One region of the Jeotgalibacillus haloalkalitolerans genome, then DNA from elsewhere that is predicted to be linked to it. Evidence: predicted binding sites of a transcription regulator. Region 1 holds the regulator's gene; the other holds the start of a gene.
The links. Region 1 encodes Rex, which represses fermentation and respiration genes when NADH is low (regulators of the CRP and FNR family bind a similar motif). Its sites were predicted from a motif close to TTGTGAAATATTTCACAA; they were not measured.
Positions count from the first base shown of each region.

Region 1 (7,376 bases):
TGAAGAGGCTCACCGCCCGGGGGCAGGAAAGCGAAGTCCTGCACGGAGAAGGACAGCGGTTTTCAAAAGCACATCCTCCACACCCTATTCACAAAATGTCTACTTAATACGTCTGACATCGTAGCTATCAATTGAAGGTGGTGTAGTTCAATAGTAGAATAAACAGAACGAATCTATTTCAAAGGAGTATGATTGTGAACCGCACCTTTCTCATTATATTAATCACATACGTGGCTATGCAGCTTTCCACATTTATCGCTGTACCACTCGCATTATTTATCAGCGGAATGGTCAGCGACAGTGAGCCTGCCGTGCTGCTGTATTCAATATCGGGCTACTGGATCTTTATCAGCTTTACAATTGCGCTGATCATTATTTTACTGATCATGAATAAAAATAAAGGCGTCATGGATCTGCCGGGTAAAAAGGCAAGTCCGGGGATGGCGGCGCTGTGGTCATTTATCGGGATCTTCCTGGCATTCTTCAGTCAGGCGATTGCAGTCGGCATTGAGACGCTGATCGGGATTGACCCGGGATCACAAAATACAGCTGACATCATCAGCCTGCTGTCATATGTCCCGCTCGCTGCAGTAGCGGTCGCGGTCATTGGACCAATTTTAGAGGAAATTGTCTTCCGTGGCGTGATCTTCGGCTGGTTCTACCGTAAGTATAATTTCTTTATCTCAGGACTGATCAGTGCGCTGATCTTCGCGGTGATTCACTTTGACTTCACACATATTCTGATATATGCGGCAATGGGCTATGCATTCGCATTTCTTTATGCATATACTAAACGAATCATCGTTCCAATCATCGCACATATGGCGATCAACACATTTGTCGTGATGACCCAGTTCTTCTTTGCTGACGAGATTCAGCGTATGATTGAACTGAATGAAGCAGTCTTCGTACTGTGGCGCTTTGCAATAGGAGGAATTTTGTAAATGAAATCTCCATTAGGACACGGTGTCTTCTATCTAATACTTGGGGTATTTTTCGTCTACTTCGCTGTAAATAGCGTAAACGAAAACGGCTGGGGCTTCTTCGCCTACCTGTTTGTTGCGTTTGCAACGTATGATATCGGGGCAGGCTTGAGGCTGATTGGACTCCACTTTAAGATTAAGAAGCATATGAAGGATAAGAAGTAGCGGCTTTGGGCCGCTGCTTTTTTGTTTTGGGTTGGGGGATTGTGGCGGGACCGGGGCGTGGCTAAGGGCAAAAAGCGCGGTTCGGACGTAGGTACAATTACACTTTTCTACGAACCACCCTGTTTTTTCTGAGAAGGTGTCCGTTTTTTCTCCGAACATGGCTGATGATTCTAAGAACCTTGATGGTTTTTCTACGAACAATACTCATTTTTCTAAGAACCACACGTGCAGGCGACCACCATGGTCATCATAAACTTCATTCACCACACCGGAGAGCAGTACAATGACACGATTTCCTGAACCATCAGCCAAATCTTCGGAACGTCCTATGTAATTTCCTGAACGCCCATGAAAATGTCATGAACCTCACCTGAAATCTCCTGAACGCCCACCATAATCTCCTGAACCACACCCAAACCAACCCCCAAAAAAAGAAAACAGCAGGAATCACTCCCCGCTGTTCTCCTTCATTGCTGCTTTTTTCGCAAGTTCGCGGTCGATCCGCTCTCTGCGTTCCTGTTCTTCTAGCTCACGCTGCTCGGCTTCTGCTTTTTGTGCTTTCTTATAACCGATTTTCGCAATCCACAGGCTGATTTCGTATAAGAGAATCAGCGGTACGGTTACGATCATGTGTGAGAAGATGTCCGGCGGTGTCACAAAGGCTGCGACGACGAGCAGTCCGAAGTATGCGTACTTACGGATGCTTGCCAGAAACATTGGTGTGACGATCCCCAGTCTTGTGATAAATAACATGATCACCGGCAGCTGGAATAAGAAGCCGAACGGGATTGTCATTTGGAATAAGAACTGGAAGAATTCGTTGATCCCGATGACCTGTTCAATCTCCAGGTTGTTCGACAGGTTCATCATGAAACGGACAACGAATGGGAATAGAATAAAATATGCAAACGCAAGGCCTGCTAAAAACAGAATGACTGAAGCAGGGATATAACTGAGTGTTACCTTCCGCTCTCTGTCATGCAGACCCGGACTGATAAACGCCCAAAGCTGATACAGTATAACTGGTGCCGTCATGATCAACGCAGTGAACATGATAATCTGGAAATAGATCTTTACAGGATCCGTTACCCGGAATGCATTCAATGTCATTTGCGCGGCTTCGTCTGAAGACTGGAGGAATTTCATCAGCGGCTCTGCTAAGAAGAAGCCTCCTACCATCGAAATGACAAAGAAAACGACTACAATGATGAGTCGTTTTCTTATTTCACCTATATGTTCATGGACGGTCATATCTTGCTGGTTCATATGGCCACCATCCCGTAATTATTGCTGTTTTTCGTCTTTCTTTGTGTCTTTTACATCATCATCGTCATCTGCAAGTCCTTTTGTTGCATCCTTGAATTCACGAAGGGTGCTGCCTGCTGCTTTCCCTAGCTCCGGCAGTTTTTTAGGACCAAAAATTAATAATGCAACGACTGCGATCACGGCAAGGCTGATTCCACCTGGTAACATGATGCATGCACCTCCTCTTTCTTCTCTTATCATAAAATAAATTAAGCATTTTGGCTATTCTATATTTCTTCTAATTGTGACGTTTCTACGTCTTCTGTTCCATAATTCTTCAGGAAATAAATGAGTGACTGAAGCTCAACGGCAAGATCAATATGATGGATCCTCATATGCTCAGGCACAGACAGCCTTGCAGGTGTGAAATTCAGAATGCCTTTTACCTTCAGATCAATCAGGCGGTCAGTGATTCCCTGTGCAGGACCGGCCGGCACAGTCAGGATCGCGACTTCAATGTTGCTCTCCCTCACCTTTTCCTCCAGATCATCCATCGCATACACAGGCACTTCACCAATCGAAGTCCCAGCCTTTTTAGGATCGGCGTCAAACGCCATTTCAATCTTCGTGTTGTTGTTCTTCAGGAAATTATAATGTAAAAACGCAGTACCCAGATTTCCGACACCAATCAGTATAACCTTTGTGGTCTCATCCTGATCAAGTGTTTTTCGGAAAAAGGACAGCAGATACTCAACATTATACCCATAACCCTTTTTGCCTAGTGCACCAAAATAAGAAAAATCACGTCTGATTGTTGCTGAATCCACCTTTACAGCATCGCTCAGCTCTTTCGAAGAAACACGCTGCTTTCCTGATGAATGCAGGTTCTTCAGAAAACGGTAGTAAAGCGGCAGCCGCTTCGCCGTTGCCTGAGGAATCTTCATTTGTTCCTGACTCATTCCTGTACTCCCCCTAAATCCAACAGTGCCATAGACACCGCATGTAAAGTGAAGCTGTGAACGCTTCCAAATCTATATGTTGTTGATGGTTCTAATGCGGATGATCTCCGTGCAGGACTGCACCCTGATCACACTTCGAAACCGCTGACCCTTTCCGCAGAGGGCTGCGCTTTCCTGCCCCCGGGCGGTGAGCCTCCTCATGCTTCGCATGCTGAGTCTCACCTGACCCTTCCTGGGCGGGAGTCTCCGCCCTCTGCTCCAAGGGTCAGCTGAGAGAGTAAATCTAATTTCGTATAGGTTTACTCTCTCATTTATCAAACTATAATGTAGGTCTTTGTGGTGAAGTTGTCTCTATTTTTAAAGCGTTGAGCGTAGCGTAAGGCGGCGACTCCAGCGGGATGTGACGGACAGCTGAGACCCCGCAGGCGAAGCCGAGGAGGCTCAGCGTCGTCCCGCGGAAAGCATCCGCCTGAAGCGCAGCTCAACAACCACTTATATAAGAACAATCTTTCACAACAAATTCCTTTTAAATACAATCCAAGTCCCTATTGTATCATACACCATTAAGGTATCCGCTTGCAAAGTATGCAAGTTTTTTCACAATGACAGTTCGTTGCTTATCATCGCGCTGGTGCGATACACTTAAAGGTAGAAAAATGAGGTGAACAGCGAATGATTTTATTACAGGTCAATAACCTCTCCAAGTCATTTGGCGCTGAGGAGATTATTGCGAATATAAAGCTTGAAGTCCAGACGAAGGACCGGATTGCGCTTGTCGGCCGGAATGGTGCCGGGAAGTCCACCCTTTTAAAGATTATCGCGGGTCAGCTTTCACATGATGACGGTGATATTAATAAGCCAAAAGGTGTGTGGATCGGCTACCTGGAGCAGCACAGCGGACTTGAATCCGAGCTGTCAATCTGGGAAGAAATGATGACTGTATTTGATTACTTAAAGGATATGGAAAAACGTTTGCGTGAAGCCGAGCAGCAGATGGCAGATCCGGACGTTTATGAAAATGCAGAACGCTATAACCGCGTAATGACTGAATATGATGAGCTGCAAGTGCAGTTCAAAGATGCCGGTGGTTATCAATATGAAGCGGATATCAGAACCGTGCTCCACGGCCTGCGCTTTCAGTCGTTTGATTATGACACGCCGATTTCTACACTGAGCGGCGGTCAGAAAACCCGTCTTGCTCTGGGTAAATTGCTATTAACCAAGCCTGACGTCATGATCCTCGATGAGCCGACCAACCACCTGGACATTGATACGCTCAGCTGGCTTGAGTCTTATCTGCAGGGTTACCCAGGGGCAATTTTAATTGTCTCGCATGACCGCTATTTTTTAGATAAAATCGTCAATCAGGTTGTGGAGATCTCACGTAAGCGCTCGAAGAAGTTCCACGGCAACTACAGCCGCTATCTGGATCAGAAGGCGCTTGATTATGAGCGCGAGATGAAGGAATTTGAAAAGCAGCAGGAAGAGATTGCGAAGATGGAAGACTTTGTCGCGCGAAACCTTGCGCGGGCTTCGACGACGAAAATGGCACAAAGCCGCCGTAAAAAGCTGCAGAAAATGGACAGAATGGATCGTCCAAAAGGTGATGAGAAATCAGCAAGCTTCGGCTTCTCCATTGACCGGCAAAGCGGGAACGACGTCCTGAAGCTGCAGGATCTCTCAGTCGGCTATGATGCCCCTGTTTCGCAAAACATCAATGCAGCCATCACGCGTGAGGACAGTATCGCACTGATCGGTCCTAACGGTGTTGGGAAGTCCACCCTTTTAAAAACGATTGTGAAAAAGCTGCCGGCGCTTGCGGGACAGATTCAATACGGATCAAATGTCAGCATCGGCTACTACGACCAGCAGCAGGCAGAACTGCATTCTAATAAAACAGTGTTAAATGAGCTCTGGGATGATTATCCGATGAAAAATGAAAAGGATATCCGTACGGTGCTTGGCAACTTCCTCTTTTCGGGGGATGACGTTCTGAAGCCGGTTTCGACGCTTAGCGGTGGCGAGAAAGCTCGTCTTGCGCTTGCCAAGCTGATGATGCAGAAATCGAATCTGCTGATTTTAGATGAGCCGACCAACCACCTGGATCTCGACAGCAAAGAGATTTTGGAGAATGCGCTGATCGACTACCCGGGCACGATCCTGTTTGTATCGCACGACCGTTATTTTATCAATAGACTTGCGACTAAGGTGCTGGAGCTTTCTGCTGACGGCAGCACGGAATATCTTGGTGACTATGACTACTATATGGAAAAGCTGAGTGAGATTGCTGAGCTGGCGGCGATTGAAGAACGTGAGCGCCTGGAGAAAGCGCCGGCTGCAGAAAAGCCGACGGATAAATCAGCCTTTGCGCTGGATAAGGAAAAGCAGAAGGCTGAGCGGAAAAAGCGCAGACGCCTTGAAGAAATTGAGCTTTTGATCACGGAGCTTGAAGGGACGATTGAAGAGCATGAGAATCTGCTGTGTGACCCTGAGATTTTCCAGGATCATGAGCGTGTGATGGAGTCAAATCAGGCCATTGATCAGGCAAAAGCTGAGATGGATCAGCTGCTTGAGGAGTGGGCTGAGCTGGAAGAGGAATTGAGTGAGTGAGTGAGTGATTGTTTGGCAGGGATCCTTTTGGGGTTCCTGTTTTTTGTTGGCTGTTGGTTGGTTCAGGAGATTATGGCGGGTGTTCCGGAGATTTGGCGTGTGGTTCATGAGATTACCACGGATGTTCAGGAGATTACTCGTGTCGTTCAGGACATTTCGCATGTGGTTCCGGAGATTGTGTCATTTTACCCAGTCCGCGCCTTCATTAGACTTCTATACTTTGCCGGTTGGGGTGGTTCATAGAAACCCAAGGCATGTTCGGAGAAAAACACCTCTGGTTCGTAGAAAAACACCTCTGGTTCGTAGAAAAACATCCCATGTTCAAAGAATAAACGACCTTGTTCAGAGAAAAACCGCTGCAGTTCGCAGAAAAGTGTGATTTGACCTACGCACGCGCCAGCAAAATTTTGCCAAACATTTCACAAACTAAAACCCCCACCCCACCCAATTTCTCTTCAAATCCCGCTCATTCTCCCCCATCCTTCCATTTCCGAAATATCAGGCAATTGTGAATAACTTTTCGCTTATATTTGTGTGAAAATTGCAAATCAAATATGTATATAATGTGAACGCAGTGTAACAGAATGATGACAATGCACAGAGTTATGCACACTACGCACAGCGTTTTCATGCTTTTCAACAGAGTTATACACATTACCCACAGGGTTGTACACAATTATTAACATTATCCACATAAAACGACACGCCGAGTTATATACAACCTTTTTCATACTTACCCACAGCTTATCCACAGAAAAACTCAGCTTTTTCACAGCTGAGTTTGGCTTCTCATGGATTTTGTTCCTCTTGCCCAGAAGATCATCGGGATTAAAATTAATGATAATAATCCGCCTCCGAGTGATAGAATTGAAAAACTGGATGCGCCGACGACCATTCCTGAGAGTGCACCGCCTGCCGCTCCGGATAATGCGATAAAGACATCCACTGTCCCTTGCGTTTTTGCCCGTACTGAAGGGTGTGTGGCATCTACGATTGTTGCGGTTCCGCTGATCAGGCCGAAGTTCCAGCCGAGCCCAAGTAACATCAGCGCAATAATCATTCCTGTCAGCGACTCTCCCGGCGCAACTGCACCGACTACACCAGCCGCCAGCAGTGTTATGCCTGAAGCTGCTGCCATAAATGTCCGTCCAAGCTTATCAACCAGCACACCTGTAATTAACGAAGGCAGATACATCGCGGCAATATGGAGTCCGATGACTAATCCGACTGCACTGAGTTCATGCCCATGGTTCCCCATGTGTACAGGCGTCATCGTCATCACTGCTACCATCACAATCTGTGTCAGCACCATGACGACTGCTCCTGTAATGACGCCCCTTCTTTTCAGACCGGAAACGTCAAACTGATCAACTGGCGCTGACTCCTCTTTTACTGAGTCGGAGAATGCCCTCGC
Region 1 covers NZ_JAXQNN010000003.1:4,649-12,024, reverse strand. The annotation lists gene UFB30_RS10070 (CPBP family intramembrane glutamic endopeptidase) at 195-944, shown strand; gene UFB30_RS10065 (YdiK family protein) at 945-1,148, shown strand; gene tatC (twin-arginine translocase subunit TatC) at 1,596-2,414, opposite strand; gene UFB30_RS10055 (twin-arginine translocase TatA/TatE family subunit) at 2,433-2,621, opposite strand; gene UFB30_RS10050 (redox-sensing transcriptional repressor Rex) at 2,681-3,352, opposite strand; gene UFB30_RS10045 (ABC-F family ATP-binding cassette domain-containing protein) at 4,025-5,962, shown strand; gene UFB30_RS10040 (MFS transporter) at 6,732-7,376, opposite strand, start outside.

Region 2 (7,376 bases), on a different contig from region 1:
TGAAATTACATTAACGACGAATCTGCCGATTAATACTGCTGCTGAAGATCCGGGCATTACGTTAACTGGATTGACGATTGCAGATATCCGTCCTTTTGAAGGCTCAGATCCTGTGACGAACAAAGTGACGATCGAAACAGTAGAAGATATTGATCTGACACAGACGTATACGATTGAAACGGACTTTTTCGGTGACGCAACTGTTCAGGTTGGTAAAGTAATCCGTTCAGAATCATTTGATGAGATGTACTTTTATGATGGTGATGATTTAGGTAACACGTATACGGAGGAACAGACTGATTTCCGTCTGTGGGCACCGACTGCAAGCGAAGCACGACTTGTTCTTTATGATGCGTGGGATTCGACTGGAGGCGAAGAAATTGTTATGGATGCTGCTGAAAAAGGAACATGGACAGCATCCGTTGAAGGCGACCTTCACAATCAGCTTTATACGTATAAAGTAAAGATTGGTGACGAATGGCGAGAAGCAGTAGACCCTTACGTACGCTCCACTTCTGTAAATGGAGATAAAGGTGCAGTCCTTGACCTTGACCGCACGAACCCTGATGGCTGGGAAGCATTCTCTAAGGGTGAAAATCCTGAAGATGCGACGATCTATGAGCTGCATGTCAGAGACCTTTCCATTCAGCCTGAAAGCGGGATTGAAAACAAAGGGAAATACCTTGGCGTGACTGAAAAAGGAACAACAGGACCTGAAGGATATGCAACCGGACTTGACCACATTTTAAACCTTGGCGTGTCTCACGTTCAGTTCCTGCCAATCTATGATTATCGTACAGTTGATGAAACGAACCTTGATACACCACAATTCAACTGGGGGTATGATCCGAAAAACTATAATACACCTGAAGGTTCATACTCAACTGACCCTTATGATCCTGAAGTCAGAGTAGAAGAGTTAAAAGAAATGATTCACACGCTTCATGAAGAAGATCTGGGTGTCATTATGGATGTGGTATACAACCATATGTATGCTGTAAATGAATCGAATTTCCACCAGCTTGTACCGGGCTACTATTTCCGTTACAACGAGGATGGTTCCCTTGCAAATGGTACTGGCGTTGGAAATGATACAGCTTCTGAACGTAAAATGATGCAGAAATTTATCGTGGATTCCGTTTCATACTGGGCTGAAGAATACGACATGGACGGCTTCCGCTTCGATTTAATGGGTATTCATGACACAGATACAATGAACGAAGTGCGCGAAGCATTGGATGAGATTGATCCATCTATCATTGTTCTTGGAGAAGGCTGGGATCTGAATACGCCACTGGATGCAGAGCTGAAAGCAAATCAGAAAAATGCTGAAGATATGGAACGCGTTGCGCATTTCAATGATACGCTGCGCGACGGTGCAAAAGGAAGCGTTTGGGAGGATACAGACCCTGGCTTTATCAATGGTAAACAGGGAATGGAAGACATCATTCGCCAGAGTGTAGCCGGTGGAATTGCGTATGACGACAGCTTTGCCACTTACCGTGATCCTGATCAGGTTGTGCAATATGTTGAAGCACACGATAACCTGACACTGTGGGATAAGCTTGAGAAAACAAATCCTGATGCAACACCTGAGGAAATGAAGTCTATGCACAAGCTTGGTTCCTCAATCGTACTAACATCTCAGGGAATTTCATTTATCCATGCAGGACAGGAATTCATGCGTACAAAAGGTGGAGACCATAACAGCTACCAGTCACCTGACAGTGTGAACCAATTAGACTGGGAACGCCGTGCTGCATTTGATGAAGAAGTAGATTATATGGCAGGCTTAATTGACCTCCGTCAGAAATATGACGCATTCAGACTGACAAATGCAGATGCCATCAATGAACGCCTGACATTTGCTGACTCCCCTGCCAACACAATTGCTTATACACTGCAGGAGAAAAAGAACCGTCATCTGTTTGTTGTTCATAACGCAAATAGAGAAGCGGTGTCCGTTTCCCTTCCTGGTAAAGGACCGTGGAAAGTACTTGTGAACAGTGAAGAAGCAGGCACTGAAGTATTGTCTGTGGAAAAAGGTAAAAGTGTAGAGGTAGATGGATTAAGCAGTATGGTATTACTGAAGGATGGAAAAATGAAGTAAAAGTAACGCCCCTGACTCTGTTATAGAATCAGGGGTTCTTTATATGTTTGTCTTCCATTTCTTTGGGTATGTGAGGATAAAGCTATTTAGATTCTTTTAAAATATTTATCATTTTATTTTTTATTTATATTGTGAAAATATTCACAATATCTGTTTAATCGTTTATAATAAAAGCAGAACATCATTCTATTTGAAAAGGTGTGTTGTGAAAATGGTAAAAGGTAATCGCGTAGCATTAATTGGAACTGGTTTTGTCGGCTCAAGTTATGCATTCGGACTGCTGAATCAGGGTGTCGCTGATGAGCTGATTATGATTGACCTGAATGAAGAAAAAGCAAAGGGTGACGTACTCGATTTAAACCACGGAAAAGTCTTTGCACAGCAATCATTAAATATTTCATTTGGCACATATGAAGACTGTAAAGACGTTGATCTCGTCGTCATTTGCGCGGGGGCAAACCAGAAGCCCGGTGAAACAAGACTTCAGCTTGTTGAAAAGAACCTGAAAATCTTCCATTCTATCGTCACACAGGTTGTAGACAGCGGCTTTGACGGGATCTTCCTTGTCGCAACCAACCCTGTAGACGTTTTAACGTATGCAGTATGGAAGTACAGCGGCTTTCCAAAAGAGCGCGTGATTGGCTCCGGTACCATTTTAGATACAGCACGATTCCGTTATCTGCTCGGCGAATATTTCCAGGTCGCACCGCAAAACGTCCACGGTTACATCATCGGTGAACACGGCGACAGCGAGCTGCCTGTCTATAGCTCAGTCGATGTCGGTGGTGTTGCAGTGCTTGATATGATCAAAAAGCATCCTGAATATACGCAGGAAGGTCTCGATGACATTTTCGTAAATGTGCGCGATGCCGCCTATCAGATCATTAATAGTAAAGGCGCTACTTATTACGGGATTGCAATGGGGCTTGTGCGGATTACAAGAGCGATTCTACACAATGAAAACAGCATTTTGACGGTTTCTGCACTGATGGAAGGTGAATATGGCGAGGATGATGTATATATCGGTGTTCCTGCTGTGATTAACCGGAATGGCGTGCGGGAAGTAATTGAGCTGAATTTGAGCGATAAGGAAAAAGAGCAGTTTGCTCATAGTGCAGATGTGCTTAGAGGGATTTTGAAGCCTCATTTTTGATTGAAAAAGCAGCTGTTGCGGTGGCAACAGCTGCTTTTTAGATGGAGTCGTTTCGCGGCAGAGTGACGGATTAGGTCTTATTACACTTTTCTAAGAACCACTCTGTTTTTTCTACGAAGATTGATTATTTTATAAGAACCATGCACGTTTTTCTACGAACACTACCTGCGTTTCTAAGAACATACGCCATTTTTTCACGAACCAACCGTCCCCCATCACACCTGCTCATACTGAACCCGGTGCAGATTCGCAAATATCCCATCCTGCTCAAGCAGTTCGGCATGCGTGCCGTCTTCTGCAATCCCCTCTTCTGTTACCACAACAACGCGGTCCGCTTTCCTGATCGTCGCAAGTCTGTGAGCGATTACTAGCGTTGTACGCCCTTTTGCAAGCTCTTCAATTGCGCCTTGAATCATCGCCTCTGTCTCAGTATCCAGCGCTGAAGTTGCTTCATCAAGAATCAGAATAGAAGGATCTTTCAGGAACATTCTTGCAATGGCAATCCGCTGCTTCTGACCGCCTGAGAGCTTTAATCCGCGCTCACCGATCTGTGTGTTATAGCCAAGCGGAAGTCCATCCACGACTGACTGCAGGTTCGCTTTCCTTGCAGCTTCCTGAATTTCTTCCTCTGTTGCATCAAGCTTTCCGTATGCAATGTTTTCACGGAGCGTTCCCGTGAAAAGGAAGACGTCCTGCTGCACAATCCCAATCTGACTTCTGAGCGATTCCTTCGTCATGTCACAGATATCGATCCCATCAATTCTGATGGCACCTTCGTTTACATCATAAAACCTTGGAATCAGAGAGCAGATCGTTGTCTTCCCCGCTCCGGATGGACCGACAAATGCAACAGTTTCTCCGCGGTTCAACTTCAATGAAATGTCATTCAGCACCTTTTTCTGATCATCATAGCTGAAGGACACGTGATCAAATTCAATTTCCCCTTCTAAATGATCGACCTCTTTTGCATCCGGGCGGTTTGTAATGACAGGAGCCTGGTCAAGCAGATCTGTAAAGCGTTTGAAACCTGCCATTCCTTTTGGATACATCTCTAGCAGTGCGCTGATTTTATCAATCGGCTTAAAGAGCACATTGATATATAAAACAAATGCGACAAGCTCCCCATAAGACAGCTCGTTATTGAGACTCAGGTATGCCCCAAATACAAGCACAACGAGTACAATCAGACGCGTCATGATATACATACCCGACAGACTGAACGCCATCACTTTGTATGCGCCGACTTTAGACTGACGGTAATGACGGTTATCTGTTGTAAAACGCTTAATCTCATGCTGTTCATTTGTAAATGACTGAACAACGCGCGCCCCTGACACGCTATCTTCAACACGGGCATTCACTTCAGCAATATTGCTGTACATCATTTTCCACGCCGTATTCATTTTGATATTTGCATACGTAATGAGCCAGATCAGAAACGGCACAACAATAATCGCGATCAGCGCAAGCTTCACGTTGATCGTCAGCATAATCCAGAACGCGCCGATAAATGTCATCACCGCAATAAATAAATCCTCGGGACCGTGGTGCGCCATTTCCCCGATATCAAACAGGTCGTTTGTGATCCGGCTCATAATATGACCGGTCTTCGTATTGTCAAAAAATGAAAACGACTGCCGCTGTACATGCTCAAACAGCTCCTGGCGCATATCTGTCTCAATATTAATCCCGAGTTTATGACCCCAATAGTTTACAACGTACTGAAGAGAGGTACTTGAGAGATAGAGAAACAGGAGCAAAAAGCTGACCCAGGTAATCGCCTGCCAGTTCCCTTCAGGAAGCAGCGAGTCAATAAACCATGACACCGCAAGCGGAAAGCCGAGCTCCAGAATCCCTACGATTACGGCGCAGCTGAAATCAGCCAAAAACAGCTTTTTATGTGGCTTATAGTAAGAAAAGAATCTTTTTAACATCATTCGTACTCCCTTGTGAAATATGTAACTATTATTTTACAGCAACCAAAAAATAGTGCCACCACTATTTTCGATTAACGAAACAAAATAGATTCAAAATTGTCTGATTACTTAACTTGCACTATAATCATTTTATTAATATTTAAATGTGCATAAATTCACTATCTTATAATGCACAGCGTTGATTGGAGCGTAAGGGGGCGACTCCTGCGCCCGGCCACGGAAAGCGTCCGCCTGAAGCGGAGATCAACCGCCAATGATTTACGACTAAACAATTGAATTATTTTATTCAGAGGAGGAATTCACGTGGAAAGAAATCACACAATGCTTCAATTCTTCGAGTGGCACGTCGCTGCAGACGGTGACCACTGGAAAAGACTAAGGGATGCTGCACCTGAACTGAAAGCCAGCGGAATTGACGCAGTCTGGATTCCTCCTGTTACAAAAGGCGAATCACCTGATGATAACGGCTATGGCGTATATGACCTGTACGACCTGGGAGAGTTCGATCAAAAAGGCGACGTCAGAACGAAATACGGTACGAAAGACGAACTTCACGAAGCCATTCAGGCCTGCCATGATAATGGTATTCAGGTCTACGTGGATGTCGTGATGAACCATAAAGCCGGAGCGGATGAAAAAGAAACATTTCAGGTCATTGAAGTAGACGCTGAGAACCGTCTTGAAGAAATCTCTGAACCATTTGAGATTGAAGGCTGGACAAAGTTTACTTTTCCTGGACGAGATGGTAAATACTCTGATTTCCAGTGGAACTTCGACCATTTTAACGGGACAGACTTTGATGCCCGTGAAGAAAGAACAGGCTTTTTCAAGATTGTCGGTGAGGGAAAAGACTGGAATGATCAGGTGGATGATGAGTTTGGAAATTATGATTATCTGATGTTTGCAAACATTGATTACAACCATCCTGAAGTCCGTGATGAAATGGTTAACTGGGGGAAATGGATGTCAGATATGCTTGATGCTGACGGTTATCGCCTTGATGCCATTAAACATATCAGTCATGAATTTATTGATGAATTTATCAGACAGGTGAAAGAACATCGCGATGGCAACTTCTATATGGTCGGTGAATATTGGAACGAAGATATCGAGGCTTGCGGAAACTTCCTGGAAGAAACCGATTATCAGCTTGATTTATTTGATGTTCAGTTACACTACAAGCTTCACCGCATTTCAGAAGCAGGCCGTGAAGCTGATCTATCTACACTCTTTGAAGGAACGCTTGTGGGCGAATACCCGATGAATGCTGTGACATTTGTTGATAACCATGATTCCCAGCCTGGCGAGTCTCTTGAGTCGTGGGTGCAGGACTGGTTCAAGCAAAGTGCGTATGCACTCGTTCTGCTTCGTGCAGATGGTTACCCTTGTGTATTCTACGGGGATTATTTCGGGATTGATGGAGAGAATCCGATTGAGGATAAACGTGAAGCAATTGATCCGCTTATTTACGCGCGCTATCATCGTGCCTACGGTGAGCAGGACGACTATTTTGATCATCCTGCAACAATCGGCTGGGTCAGGCGCGGCGTAGAGGAAATTGAAGGATCCGGCTGTGCAGTCGTTGTGACAGTTGGTGATGAAGGTGAAAAAAGAATGTTTGTCGGTGAACATCGTGCTGGTGAAGAGTGGACGGATTATACGAACTCGATTGATGAGCCTGTGGTAATTGATGATGAGGGATATGGTACGTTCCCTGTTCAGGCGGGCAGTGTATCGGTATGGGCTTTGCCGGCTGAATAATAGATAAAAAATGACCGGAGACAGTGGATGTCTCCGGTTTTTATTTAGTGTGTCTATTTTGAAACGTGACACGGGTTGAAAATGGGATATAGTTTTTTAATCAATTTGGTGAAAAAAGCGTCAATTGTTCAAAGGATTCCCTCAATCCTGAAATGATCCCTTCAATATGAGAAGTAATTCCTTCATTTCACTTTATATCGTCTTTTATCCTTCAATTCAGGCCGTTATTCCCTCAACGTAAGATTATTCCCATCAGCGGCCAACACTTTTCCATCAGCCGCTCTCCATCTTTTTCACCAGTCATTCACAAAAGTCCAGACTCTACAACATTACGCCTCATGCCCAACCTCAGCCGGAAAGTAAATATGATAGAGACTCCGTACCGCCTTTTCAACGTCTGCCACATTCACTCCAA
Region 2 covers NZ_JAXQNN010000001.1:360,182-367,557, reverse strand. The annotation lists gene pulA (type I pullulanase) at 1-2,110, shown strand, start outside; gene UFB30_RS01775 (L-lactate dehydrogenase) at 2,322-3,263, shown strand; gene UFB30_RS01770 (ABC transporter ATP-binding protein) at 3,479-5,197, opposite strand; gene UFB30_RS01765 (alpha-amylase) at 5,504-6,961, shown strand; gene UFB30_RS01760 (aspartate kinase) at 7,291-7,376, opposite strand, start outside.
Region 2: the regulator Rex is predicted to act here: its motif matches at 2,240-2,257, upstream of UFB30_RS01775 (L-lactate dehydrogenase).